DNA from 4 places in the Paenibacillus sp. SEL3 genome. Region 4 is predicted to be linked to each of the others. Evidence: riboswitches for the same ligand, from Rfam matches in the RefSeq annotation. Region 4 holds a riboswitch; each other region holds the start of a gene.
What was found. A riboswitch is a leader RNA that binds a small molecule or an ion and turns the genes downstream of it on or off. The one in region 4 is predicted to bind thiamine pyrophosphate.
Positions count from the first base shown of each region.

Region 1: linked by a shared signal. The riboswitch ahead of tenA (thiaminase II) and the one ahead of thiC (phosphomethylpyrimidine synthase ThiC) in region 4 are both predicted to bind thiamine pyrophosphate.
Region 2: linked by a shared signal. The riboswitch ahead of ACYCS5_RS19665 (ECF transporter S component) and the one ahead of thiC (phosphomethylpyrimidine synthase ThiC) in region 4 are both predicted to bind thiamine pyrophosphate.
Region 3: linked by a shared signal. The riboswitch ahead of ACYCS5_RS29070 (thiamine phosphate synthase) and the one ahead of thiC (phosphomethylpyrimidine synthase ThiC) in region 4 are both predicted to bind thiamine pyrophosphate.

Region 1 covers NZ_CM137725.1:1,837,671-1,840,794, forward strand. Annotated here, with positions in the region: gene ACYCS5_RS08545 (NAD-dependent malic enzyme) at 1-153, shown strand, start outside; gene ACYCS5_RS08550 (AEC family transporter) at 227-1,180, shown strand; TPP riboswitch at 1,359-1,461, shown strand; gene tenA (thiaminase II) at 1,598-2,287, shown strand; gene thiM (hydroxyethylthiazole kinase) at 2,362-3,124, shown strand, end outside.
Region 2 covers NZ_CM137725.1:4,264,683-4,267,806, forward strand. Annotated here, with positions in the region: gene ACYCS5_RS19655 (polynucleotide kinase-phosphatase) at 1-85, shown strand, start outside; gene ACYCS5_RS19660 (TatD family hydrolase) at 106-903, shown strand; TPP riboswitch at 948-1,057, shown strand; gene ACYCS5_RS19665 (ECF transporter S component) at 1,308-1,904, shown strand; gene ACYCS5_RS19670 (ABC transporter ATP-binding protein) at 1,904-3,124, shown strand, end outside.
Region 3 covers NZ_CM137725.1:6,461,912-6,465,035, forward strand. Annotated here, with positions in the region: gene thiO (glycine oxidase ThiO) at 1-980, opposite strand, end outside; gene ACYCS5_RS29070 (thiamine phosphate synthase) at 1,045-1,638, opposite strand; TPP riboswitch at 1,904-2,012, opposite strand; gene ACYCS5_RS29075 (ABC-F family ATP-binding cassette domain-containing protein) at 2,133-3,124, opposite strand, start outside.
Region 4 covers NZ_CM137725.1:4,058,619-4,061,742, reverse strand. Annotated here, with positions in the region: gene thiC (phosphomethylpyrimidine synthase ThiC) at 1-1,291, opposite strand, end outside; TPP riboswitch at 1,479-1,591, opposite strand; gene ACYCS5_RS18670 (IclR family transcriptional regulator) at 1,747-2,490, opposite strand; gene ACYCS5_RS18665 (alpha/beta hydrolase) at 2,791-3,124, shown strand, end outside.

The DNA.
Region 1 (3,124 bases), 2.2 Mb from region 4:
GTTGTTGCGGTTGCGGTAGCGAAAGCAGCGATTCAGGATCAGGTAGCTCAGGCACACATTTCAGATGTTGAACAAGCTATACGGGATGCAATGTGGAAACCGGAATATGTCAAGGTCAAAGCAGTGGAAAGCGTAATACATCACCCTCACTAATGCTCCATTTAGGAAAGGGATTGCCTTGTTCAGACAGGCAGAATACGTCAGTTCAAGCAAGGAGAATCAATCTATGAGTGTCGGACATATCTTGTACATTTTGGTGCCGATTTTTTTCGTTATTATTTTAGGGTGGTTAGCGGGGCATTACAAAAGCTTTGATGCCTCTTCCTCCAAGGCCTTAAATGCGCTCGTTACCAAATTTGCACTGCCTGCGCATCTATTCATCGGTATCACGACAACGGACAGGAAAGCACTCATCGAGCAATGGCCATTCCTGCTGGCACTGTTCATTGGCATTGTCGGCTTTTTTGCCGTTCTCCTTCTACTGTCCCGCTTTGCGGGGAAGCAGTCAGTGAAGGATGCCGCCATGTTTGCTTTGAACTCGGCACAGCCTACCTTTGCTTTTATGGGTATTCCTGTGCTTGGAGCCATCTACGGTTCCGCTGCTGTCGCCATTCCGATTGCGCTTACCGGGATCGTAGTCAATGCCGTCCTTGACCCGGCGGCTACCATTATAGCTACCGTAGCCAGCAGGAATTCAGGCAAAGAACGGAACGGTCACCTCGGAAGGTTAATCTGGGACTCCATTCTTCATGGATTAAAAGAACCGCTGGCGCTGGTTCCACTGATTGGTGTAATTTTGACCTTGTTCGGCTTCCATTCACCGGATTTGTTGAACAAATCGTTGAATCAAATCGGAGACATTACGTCCGGGGCCGCTTTATTCGCTGTCGGAGTGACCATTGGCGTACGCAACATTAGTTTTAGTGTAAGTGCCTTTGCCATCGCACTGTTAAAAACAATTGTACAGCCTTTATTAATGCTGCTGATCGCCTACCTATGCGGTCTGTCGTCTGCAGATACTGTGAAGGCAGTTCTGCTCGTTTCCTTCCCGGGTTCAGCAGTCGCTGCTATGATCGCCACCCGTTTTGAAAGCCTGGAATCAGAAACAGCCTCCTCCTTTGTCATCAGTGCTGTCATATCGCTCGTTACACTCCCAGTACTGATTTCTCTATTGGTATAAATGCTGATTATTTAGACATTGGAGCCTGCCGCGAATTCCTTCGTGTAGACGGAACTGATCTTCTCCAGCGCCTTTTTCCCTCTCGGAAGCGAACTTCAGCTCTGTCGTTTGGCCCTTGACCAGATAGACATGTTTGACATAGCGTATGAACGTATGTACAGTAATAGTCAAAAGAATAGAAGTCCACTAGGGGAGCCGCTATGGCTGAGACAAGAACGTATCTTGGACCCTTTGAACCTGATCTAGTTCGTACTAGCGTAGGAAAGTGGAGCCTTCGTATATAAGGTTTCAAGCGTTTTTTGCGTATTGGGCCTATTGTTGAAGCCGCTCCATTTTTCTGGGGCGGCTTTTTAGCGTTGTTCCGGAATTATATTCTTACAGGACTTCTTGCTCTTCAATTTTATGGAGGTGGCGAAATTGAGTTTTACACAAGAACTCCGTCGGCAGGCGGACGGCATTTTTCAAGCGATTTTTGAGCATCCCTTTGTGAGAGGTATTGCTGAAGGAAGTTTGACAAGGGGACAGCTGATTCACTATGTAAAACAGGACTTTGAATATTTGAACGCCTACATGCGGATATACGGCATCGCAATCTCCAAATGCACGAATCGGGAGGACATGGCTGTATTTAATGAACAAATCTCTTTTATTCTCCACAGCGAGGTTCACCCGCATCAAAATTTCTGTGCTGTCGCAGGGGTGACCTATGAAGAATTGCAGGGATATTCGCTCGCTCCGTCGGCTCATCACTATATCCGGCACATGCTGACGGTTGCGCATGAGGGCAACCTGGGCGAGATCTTGGCTGTGCTGCTGCCATGTATGTGGACGTATGCCGAGATTGGCCGCAGGCTGCTAGATGAAGTAAAGCCGGATAAGTCCCATCCGTTCTATGAATGGATGGGCTTCTATGGAGACCAGCTTGATGATACAACACTCAAGTTCCGAGAACGTGTAGATGCTTGGGCGGAAGGGGCAACGGCTGCTGAGCGGGAGCGGATGATTGAGCATTTTATACTGAGCTGCCAGCTGGAATATAAGTTCTGGGACATGGCTTATAAGCAGGAAGAATGGCCGGTCCAGATGCAGGCAGCGGTCTTGGAATAGTCAGCCTGTCAATTCGATGCGTGAAGTACGGTTAATGTCCTGTTGAACCACCAACTATAGAGAGGATAATCATGATGAGTACATGGGAAAAAAGTTATTCGGATCTCCTAACGAAGGTACAAAATAGCAAACCCCTCGTTCACAATATCACCAATGTGGTAGTCACCAACTTTACCGCCAACGGCCTGTATGCATTGGGAGCCTCCCCAGTGATGGCCTATGCACCCGAGGAAGTAGCAGATATGGCCAAAATAGCAGGCGCCGTCGTGTTAAACATCGGTACGCTGAACCGCGAACTGGTGGATGCCATGATCATTGCTGGACAATCGGCGAATGCACACGGTGTTCCGGTCCTGCTAGACCCGGTCGGTGCGGGAGCAACGAGCTTTAGAACTGAATCGGCACTGCGAATCCTGAGTAAAGTCAAAATCTCATTGGTACGGGGCAACGCAGCCGAAGTTGCCCATCTTGTCGGAGAAGCGCGTGAGATTAAAGGCGTAGATGCTGGTGACAGTGCTGACAGCGGCCATGTCGATCTGGCAATTCGGGCTGCTCGAGCGCTCAATACAATGGTTGTCATCACTGGAAAAGAAGACGTCATCACCGATGGGGCCGAAGCACGAATGATAAGCGGCGGAGACGCGCTGCTCACGAAGGTAACCGGAGCAGGCTGCCTGCTGACCTCTGTGTTAGGTGCCTTTGCAGCTGTTGAACCCAACCTGCTGCTCGCAGGTACAGCAGGCTTGGCATTTTACAGTGCAGCAGCTTCCCGAGCCGCAGCACGTACCGCAGAGCTAGGGCCAGGCAGCTTCCAGATTGCCTTTCTCGACGAGCTCG
Region 2 (3,124 bases), 210 kb from region 4:
CCGCAAGGATACGGTAGATCGTATTCATGAATGCGTCCTTGCCGCGCTATCTCTGGAATCAGAGCCGATTGATCCAAGATTGTAGTTTGCGAGGGAGGGATTAAGATGGAACGGGGTACACCGTTAATTGATATTGGTGTGAACTTGATGCGCCGTTCGTTTCATGCGGATCGGGAACAGGTGGTAGAGAGAGCCACGGCTGTAGGGATTTCACCGCTGATTATTACCGGGACCAGTGTCCGCAGTAGTCGGGAGGCTTCTCAGTATGCAGCACGTTATCCGGGCAAGCTGTATGCGACAGCTGGCGTGCATCCCCATGATGCCAAAGACTGCAGTGCAGACACGATTCAGCAGCTCCGCCAGTTGGCGGGTCAGCCGCAGGTCGTATCCATAGGGGAATGCGGATTGGACTATAACCGTGATTTTTCGCCACGTGATGTGCAGCGCCGATGGTTTGGCGAGCAAATCCAACTGGCGGGTGAGCTGAAAATGCCGTTATTTCTGCATGAACGAGATGCACATGAGGACTTTGTCGCTATGCTTCGGGAGTATCAAGGGCTTGTCGATAAAGCGGTAGTGCATTGTTTTACCGGCACGGAACAGGAATTGCGTACGTATGTAGAAATGGGACTGTATATCGGAATCACCGGCTGGATTTGCGACGAACGGCGGGGGAAGCATCTGCGTGAACTGGTCAGAGATATTCCCTTGGACCGTCTGATGATTGAAACGGATGCTCCATTTTTGACCCCGCGTAATTTGCCTGTGAAGCCTAAAGAAGGGCGTAATGAGCCCATGTATCTCGCTCACATTGCTGCTACGATAGCCGAATGCACGGGTCGAAGCATGATGGAGATCGAAATCGCGACGACGGAAACGGCTAAACGTTTCTTCGGATTATAGGATTGTCAAAGCCATAGATGTGGTATATATTATAGTGAATTAAAAAAGCATTGTCGGGAGCTTGAGAAAGTCAGGCTGAGAGGGTGGCCCTTGCCACTGACCGTGAAATCTGATCTGGGTAATGCCAGCGTAGAGAAACCAAGAACACTATACAGGAATGCCGCTTTTTTTTGCGGTTGTCGATAGATTCAATGTATGTCCTAGCATTTTACCTTGATCCTGACTTGGCTGGGTATCAGTGTAGTAGTTTAGACTACTGGTTATATAAGGCATATCGACGAATGATGTTTTGTATGGTGCTTCACCTTTTACTGCGCATAAAGCTTGCCTGGAGATTCAGCTCCAGACAAGCTTTTTTTCATGGCCAAGAGGCCAACTATAAGGAAAAAGGGGAGCACGCAATAATGAATACTGCTGTAAGAGCGTTTAAAGGGTTGAAACTGACGGATATTTTGGTCACGATTGTGATCGCTGTTGTGTTCGGGTTGATCTACAAAATATGGGGGCCTGCCTATGATTTGATGAAACCATTGGGTCTACACGCCGAGCAACTGATGTATGGCATGTGGTTTATGGCAGGTACGTTTGCTTATCTCATCATTCGCAAGCCGGGTGTTGCGATTTTGGCAGAGGTGGCAGCGGCAACGGTCAGTGCTTTTTTGGGAAGCGAATGGGGGATGTCCACCTTGTACTATGGCCTGCTGCAAGGCTTGGGAGCGGAGCTGTTTTTTGCGGCTTTTCTGTATCGGAACGCAAACCTGTGGGTTGCTTCGCTAGCTGCGGCTGGGGCGGCTGTCACTTCTCTGATTTTAGACTTCAGCTACGGGTATATTGATCAGCTATCGACTTGGAACTATGTTTTGTATATTGGATTTCGGATGATTGGCAGTATTGTGATTGCCGGGGTATTCGCGTTCTATCTGGCTAAGGCATTGGAGGTAACCGGAGTCACGCGAAGTTTGAGGCCTGCAACGGAACAAGATTATAAGGGGCTGGATTGATGAGCCGGGCAACCGAAGATGTGGTGGCTTCGATCACCCGGCTACGGTTGAAATTCCCCGGTGAGCAAGAGCTGCTTTTTCACAATATGTCTTTGTCTGTCCGCAAGGGGGAAAAGCTGCTGCTACTGGGACCGAGTGGATGCGGTAAATCAACACTGCTCCAAGTGTTAAGCGGTCTGATTCCACGCACGATAGAAGTGCCTATGAAATGCGATGCTGCTGTAATCCCAAGTGTCTCAGGTATTGTATTTCAAGATCCTGATACGCAGTTCTGTATGTCATATGCAGATGAGGAACTGGCTTTTGTGTTGGAAAATAATCAGGTTCCCCGGGAGCAGATGCGATCCCGTATTCGCGAGCTGCTGATACAGGTGGGTCTATCGACGGATGATATACATATGCCCATTGGCAGCATGTCACAGGGAATGAAGCAGCGGCTGGCGATTGCGTCTGTGCTGGCTATGGAGCCAGAAGTGCTTTTTCTGGATGAGCCCACGGCTTTGTTGGACGAGGAAGGCACTACACAGGTGTGGGATACCATTCGCAACATTTCGGTAGACCAGACACTGGTGATTGTGGAGCATAAAATTAATGAAATTGTCCATGATGTGGATCGGATTGTGGTGCTTTCTGCTCAAGGGGAGATCATTGCAGATGGAAGGGCCGAAGAAGTATTTCATGTGCACCGGCAGGCATTGTCCGAGTACGGCGTGTGGTATCCGGGAGTATGGAATGAAGCGTCTTCGCCACGTTGGAGTGAAGCAGTGACGCAACAGAATGGTGCGGGGACTGATGTGCTGGAGCTGGAACATTTTAGCGGCCTCCGCGGTTTAAGTTCAGTGATTTATGTGGAGCATGCGCAGGTGAAGCCTGGCGACTGGATTGGCGTGGTTGGTGAAAACGGGGCTGGCAAAAGCTCGCTACTGCTCTCCATGATGCGCTTACTTCGCACACAGGGACGTTATAGCGTGCGCGGAATTGAGGCAGGCAGTACAGAACAACTGGCAGAGCGTATCGGGTTCGCGTTTCAAAATCCCGAGCTGCAATTTGTAGCGCATACCGTACGAAAGGAACTAGAGTATTCGTTACCCAAGAGCTTGTATACCGTTGAACAGTGCCGGGAACGGGTCGATCGGATGCTCGTACAGTTCGGACTGGAGCGGCTGGACGAGCGGCATCCGTATCAGCTTTCGTTAGGCCAAAAAAGGCGGTTGAGTATT
Region 3 (3,124 bases), 2.4 Mb from region 4:
ATGCCTATAAAAGGATGACCTGATACAGCCTGCGGACGTAAGCCCGCCCAAGCGCGTATAAAAGAAGCTTCACGGACGCGCGGCAGCCAGGCAGAGGCACGTGCCAGCAACCCCTCCAAGCCTCCTACGGTTACTTCTTCGTCATATTGATGCGAAAGGCTCGTTGCCCCAATCCAAAGCTCGTTATTCTGTTTAGGCACGAGGTAAATATCATCAGCATAAATGGTATATTCTAACGGGTGATCCTTCAAGGAGACCGCTACCGCTTCGCCCTTGACCGGATAAAGTGGATATTCAAACCCAACCTGCGCTAGCAATTTCATGCTATCCAAGCCTCCGGCAATAATGACCTGATCGCAGGAAAAAAAACCACTATCTGTACGGACACCGCAAATTCGACCATCCTGTATGACCAGTTGCTCTGCCTGTGTACCAGACCATACCGTTGCTCCCAGCACCGCAGCAGCACCTGCATAAGCACGGCAAAGCTGGACAGGAACCACTTGTGTCTCCTTTGAACGATATATTGCCCCGATCGCTTGTTCATCCAAACCTGGAATTCGTCGGGCCAATTCTTTCGCATCCCACCAGATAGGACAATCACCCTCTCGCGTTTTAGCAGCTTTCCAGCGTTTTTGGCCTTCAGTCTCCGTACGGAAAGGGGTCACAAACCCTTCAGTACGGAATTCCACCGAAATACCTGACAAACGCTCTAGATCACAGACAAGCTCAGGGAATGCATCTCGACTTATGCGAGCAAATCGTGATAGCTCAGAGTCGGTGAACTCTTCACTTTCCGCTGCCAGCATTCCAACCGCTGCTCCTGAGGCTCCCTCACCCGGGATCAATCGTTCCAGCATAATCGTACTTCTTCCCTCCTTGGCCACATGATAAGCAATGGAACTGCCTATGACACCTCCACCTATGACCAAGCATTCAGCGTGTCCAATCACTCTTTCCTCTGTGTGTATCTTTAGCATTTGTTCCGTATCTCCTCTCCATAAACCCTTCTGCTTTCAGCTTGCCTCTACTCTCGTTTTCTCGCTACAGGCTGTGAACTACAAGGTCTGCCATTCGCCTATACTCCATTGCAGCTGCAACGGGCGACTCAGCCTCCCATATACCAGACATCACCGCAATTCCGCTTGCTCCGGCCCTATAAAGCTCCGGGATATGATGCGGTTGTATGCCGCCTAGCGCAATCACCGGAATGTTTGACAGTCTGCAAATATGTTCAAGCTGAGCTAAACCCCGCGGTACAATACCGGGCTTACAATGGGTCTCATATACGTGACCATAAAGTACATAGTCCGCTCCTGCCCGCTCAGCAATTTGCATCTCCTCCAAGGAATGTACAGACACTCCACAGCGTGTACCCTTTGGAAGTAGGCTTTTCACATCCACAACAGGTAATCCATTAGCTGGTAATTGAACGGCTCTGACCAAAGTAAGTAAAGCTACATCCACACGATCATTTACTACAATTTGTTGCAAAGGAACTTCCTGCTCCACCAGGCTGCGAGTCAAAGAAAGCAATGCAGAGGCACCATTCTGTTTTAAACGTGCGTGTACATAATGAACATACGGACAAATCACAGCAGCCACTTGGGCGGCATGTGCAAAAGTGCCCTTTTCCATCGAAATTGCGTGTAATTCGATTTTGTCTTCACCTCACATTGGACTAAAGGATCTAAGCTTAGCCAGCCACGTCTACCAGCAGGAATGAAAGGGGATTATATGTGAATCGTCTACGGAAGCTCGAACTACTTAAAATGAACGAAACGCAAAAAAACCACTTCCCCAAGGAAGTGGTTTAACGAACGTCCAATAATCGAACGGACCATGATATCCGTATACGTGTATCGTCCCACGCACAAACAAAAATAAAGATGGTGTTGCCTTGTTTGTACGGCGCTCACTTCCCTACGCTGGCATAACCCAGATCAGGTGCAAAGGGTCCGAAATCCATTTATTCCGTCTCAGCCGCATGGGCGGCTCCCCTAGTGTGACTATTTTATTGTATAAGCTAAAGATAGCTTAGCATATTTTTCTAATTCTGCAAACCCCACTTCGTGTGAAATATGCTAGAACTGGATTTAGTTGATTTAGTTGATTTAGTTGATTTAGTTGATTTAGTTAACTTTACTTGACCACTCTTCCACATTCCACGTTTTGGTTACCCAATCCTCGTAAAAGTCCGGTTCGTGAGATACAAGCAATACGGTCCCTTTGTATTCCTTCAAGGCACGTTTCAGCTCATCCTTTGCTTTAACATCCAAGTGGTTGGTAGGCTCATCGAACAATACCCAGTTGCTTTCACGCATTAACAGTTTGCAAAGACGGACTTTAGCCTGTTCTCCACCACTAAGCGCTGATAGTGGACGCGTGATATGCTCATTTTTCAAACCGCAACGAGCCAAATGCGCTCGTACTTCATGCTGATTCAAATGCGGAAATTCATTCCACACATCGTCAATCGGTGTAATTTTCTCCGCCTTTACTTCCTGCTCAAAATAAGCGGGCTGCAAAAAATCACCTTGATAGGTTTTTCCACTGATTGGCGGAATTTTTCCCAATATGGTTTTGAGCAATGTCGATTTACCGACACCATTGTAGCCGACAATTGCAATCTTTTCGCCACGTTCAATCGTCATGGACATTTTAGGCAAAAGGGCATGTGTATAACCAATCTCAAAATCAATACCCTCAAATACCGTCTTTCCGCTTGCACGCGCCTCTTTGAATTGAAAGGTTGGTTTTGCGGCTTCTTCAGGCTTATCAATACGTTCGATCCGATCAAGCTGCTTTTCACGGCTCTTTGCTCGGCCTGAGGTAGAAGCACGCGCTTTATTACGCTGAATAAAATCTTCCTGTTTCTTAATAAAGTCCTGTTGCTTCTCATAAGCATCAATATGCTGAGCTTTGTTCAGATCCGCCATTTCAAGAAACTTTTCATAGTTAGCTGAATAACGGGTCATCTTGGCAAATTCAAGATGGTAAATAACATTAACGACCTGGTTCATAAATTCAGTATCATGTGAAATAAGAATAAAAGCATAGGGATAATCCTTCAAATAGCGCGTAAGCCATTCAATATGCTCTACATCCAAATAGTTGGTAGGCT
Region 4 (3,124 bases):
CTTTGATTTTATGCATAGGGACATGTCCCGGCCCCTCAATCATGACCTGAACATCATGCTTCCATGCGATTTGCGTTAGCTCGCCCAACGTTTCCAGCTCTGCAAACTGTGCTTCATCATTCGCATCATAGATACTACCTGGACGTAGACCATCCCCGAGAGAAAAGGCCACATCATAGGCTTTCATAATTTCGCAGATTTCTTCAAAATGTGTATACAAAAAATTCTCCTGATGGTGCGCAAGGCACCAGGCTGCCATGATCGACCCGCCACGGGACACAATTCCCGTCATTCTATTCGCCGTCATCGGTATATACCGCAGCAATACACCCGCATGAATTGTAAAATAGTCCACTCCCTGCTCCGCCTGCTCGATCAGCGTATCGCGATACAACTCCCACGTCAGCGCTTCTGCTTCGCCGTTCACCTTTTCAAGTGCCTGATACAGCGGCACAGTTCCAATCGGTACAGGAGAATTCCGAATGATCCATTCACGTGTGGTATGGATATTACGGCCTGTGGATAGGTCCATAACTGTATCCGAGCCCCAACGCACAGCCCAGGTCATTTTCTCCACTTCCTCCTCAATCGAGGAGGTAACCGCAGAATTACCAATGTTCGCATTGATCTTCACGTGAAAATGACGCCCAATGACCATCGGCTCACTTTCCGGGTGATTGATATTCGAAGGCAAAATGGCTCGTCCAGCCGCCAATTCCTGCCGTACAAACTCAGGCTCCACCCCTTCGCGGATCGCCGCAAATTCCATTTCGGGCGTAATGATCCCTTGCCGTGCATAATGCATTTGCGTCACTGTACGACCTTGCGAAGCACGAAGCGGACGGTTGGTCACGCCGGGAAATTCAACTGTCTCCCGTTTGGAGCCAGGTTTCAGTCCATTATCCTCCGGTTTGACGGCGCGTCCCTCGTAAGCCTCCACATCGCCCCGTTCCAGTGCCCAAGCTCGCCGTAATGGAGGCAGGCCCTGACGGATATCGACCTGATAGGCTTCGTCAGTCATGGGACCGCTCGTATCGTACACACGCAATGGCTCATGATGCTCCGTGCCCTGCGGCGTATGTGTAGGATGAAGAGCAATTTCCCGCTCTGGGACGGCAATGTCCGGCCGCGAGCCTTGAATATATACCTTACGGCTCCCTGGAAAGGGCGTTACCCCACTGGCTTGCTCCCCGTTTGTCTTCTCTACCCCAACTTCCCTTGTTCCTGCCAACCTTACTTCTGCTGATTTAAATTCTGTTCCTTTTGTTCCTTCTACTTCTGTCGGCTTCATTGTCCATTCCTCCTGTTTCGATGAAATGACACACCGATCCGGAACCATTCCCAGGGTGGCGCTGATCTATGCAAAAAAGCCGGTTCCCGAGGGAACCGGCTAATCTAACGAGGCAGCTATCCAGACCGTGCACATGTGGAATAATCCTATTCCAATGCGTCACCGTAGACAGCAGCTGCGTATACATTTCAATGGCCGATTACTTCCCTACGCTGGTATGATCCAGATCAGGTGCAAAGGGTCCGGAATCTTACACGATTCCATCTCAGCCCGGCATTACAGGCTCCCCCAGTAACTGCGATACTTCTATTCACATGAGGCGGACATAACAGACATCCCGCCATCCTTATCAGACTACTTCAAATTTATGGCTTTGGCAACCCTTCTAGGTTCCATTTAGCAAGAAGACGCTCCTCACCAAATCACTTTGCTTGCTTCAACTGCATTCATTCTTGTTACGGAAGCATAAGCCCCATTTCCTTCGCCGCTTCGATCAAAATCGGAGCAAAGTCATGTAGCGTCTCGGGTGCAAGCCGACTGACCGGACCGGATACAGATAAAGCCGCAGTGACCTGTCCCTTCCGGTTCACAATTGGTGCTGCCACAGCAGCGGCCCCTGGCTCCCGTTCTTCATAGCTGGTCGCATAGCCCTTCTCGCGAATGTCCTGCAGCTGGGCTTTATAGACCTCCGCGTCTACCGAGGGCGGCCATTCATTCCCGCTTAGCAGGGCTTCCAGCTCCTGCGGCGGCATAAAGGCAGCCAGCACCTTACTGGAGGCTCCTACAGCCAGCGGCATACGCGCACCCACAGGCGCAACCCTGCGGATCGCCTGATTGCTCTGCACGGCTTGTATGCGAATACGCATGCTGCCGTCCCGTAAGTACAAGCTGACCGTTTCGCCCAGACGGTCACGCAGTCCTTCCATTGCAGGCTGTAACAACACCGCCGGCTCGTCACTTTGGGACAAATGTGTGGATAGCTCCCAAATGCGGAAGCCAAGTCGATATTTTTCCGTTTCGGCATTCCGAACGACAAAGCCCCGATCCTCCAACGTAGTCAGCAGCCGATGAACCGTGCTTTTATGTAGACCAATTTTGGAGGCAATCTCCGTTAGGCCAAGATCCGAATCTGCGGTAAAACACAGCAATATATCAAGTGCACGCTCTACAGCGCGAACGGTTAATTTACGGTCTTCCATTCGTGAACCGCTCCTCTTGTATCCATATTCGTTTCACACTATGAAACATGGTTACATAAATTATATAGAATAGTCGCGGCTACTGTAAACCGATGTTTATGTGACAACCATATTACAGAACGAGAACAAACATCGACAATTCTTTGCATCATTTTTACTTTTCCGGTTCAGGCGTTGACTTTGGATAACCCCCATCATACGATAATAGGTATCTATACGGATATACACTATCATTTTCAAGTGGAATTATACCTAAATTCTATTGAAACGAAGATCAATTTTATATAAGGAGGCTCTTACATGATTTCTACATCCCAGCGCAACTCTCAGCTACAGACCGCTGTTCAGGAGCCGTCCACCCCACTCTTTAATCCCCGTCTGCTGCGGTTCAAGCACGTTGTGATTGCTCTGCTGCTGTCGGTCGTTTTTTTTCTGTTGTTTTGTTTTATTGCCTTGCATGCTTACATCGCATGGGTACTTACGAATCCTACCGTCGCGCCGCTGTACTCTAATCCGATGCAGGCCAAAAACATGCCTTATGAGGAAGTCAGCTTCCCTGCCAAGGATGGTAGCCGCATGGTACAAGGCTGGTATATCCCGGCGGATCAATCGCGGAAAACGATTATTTTCAGCC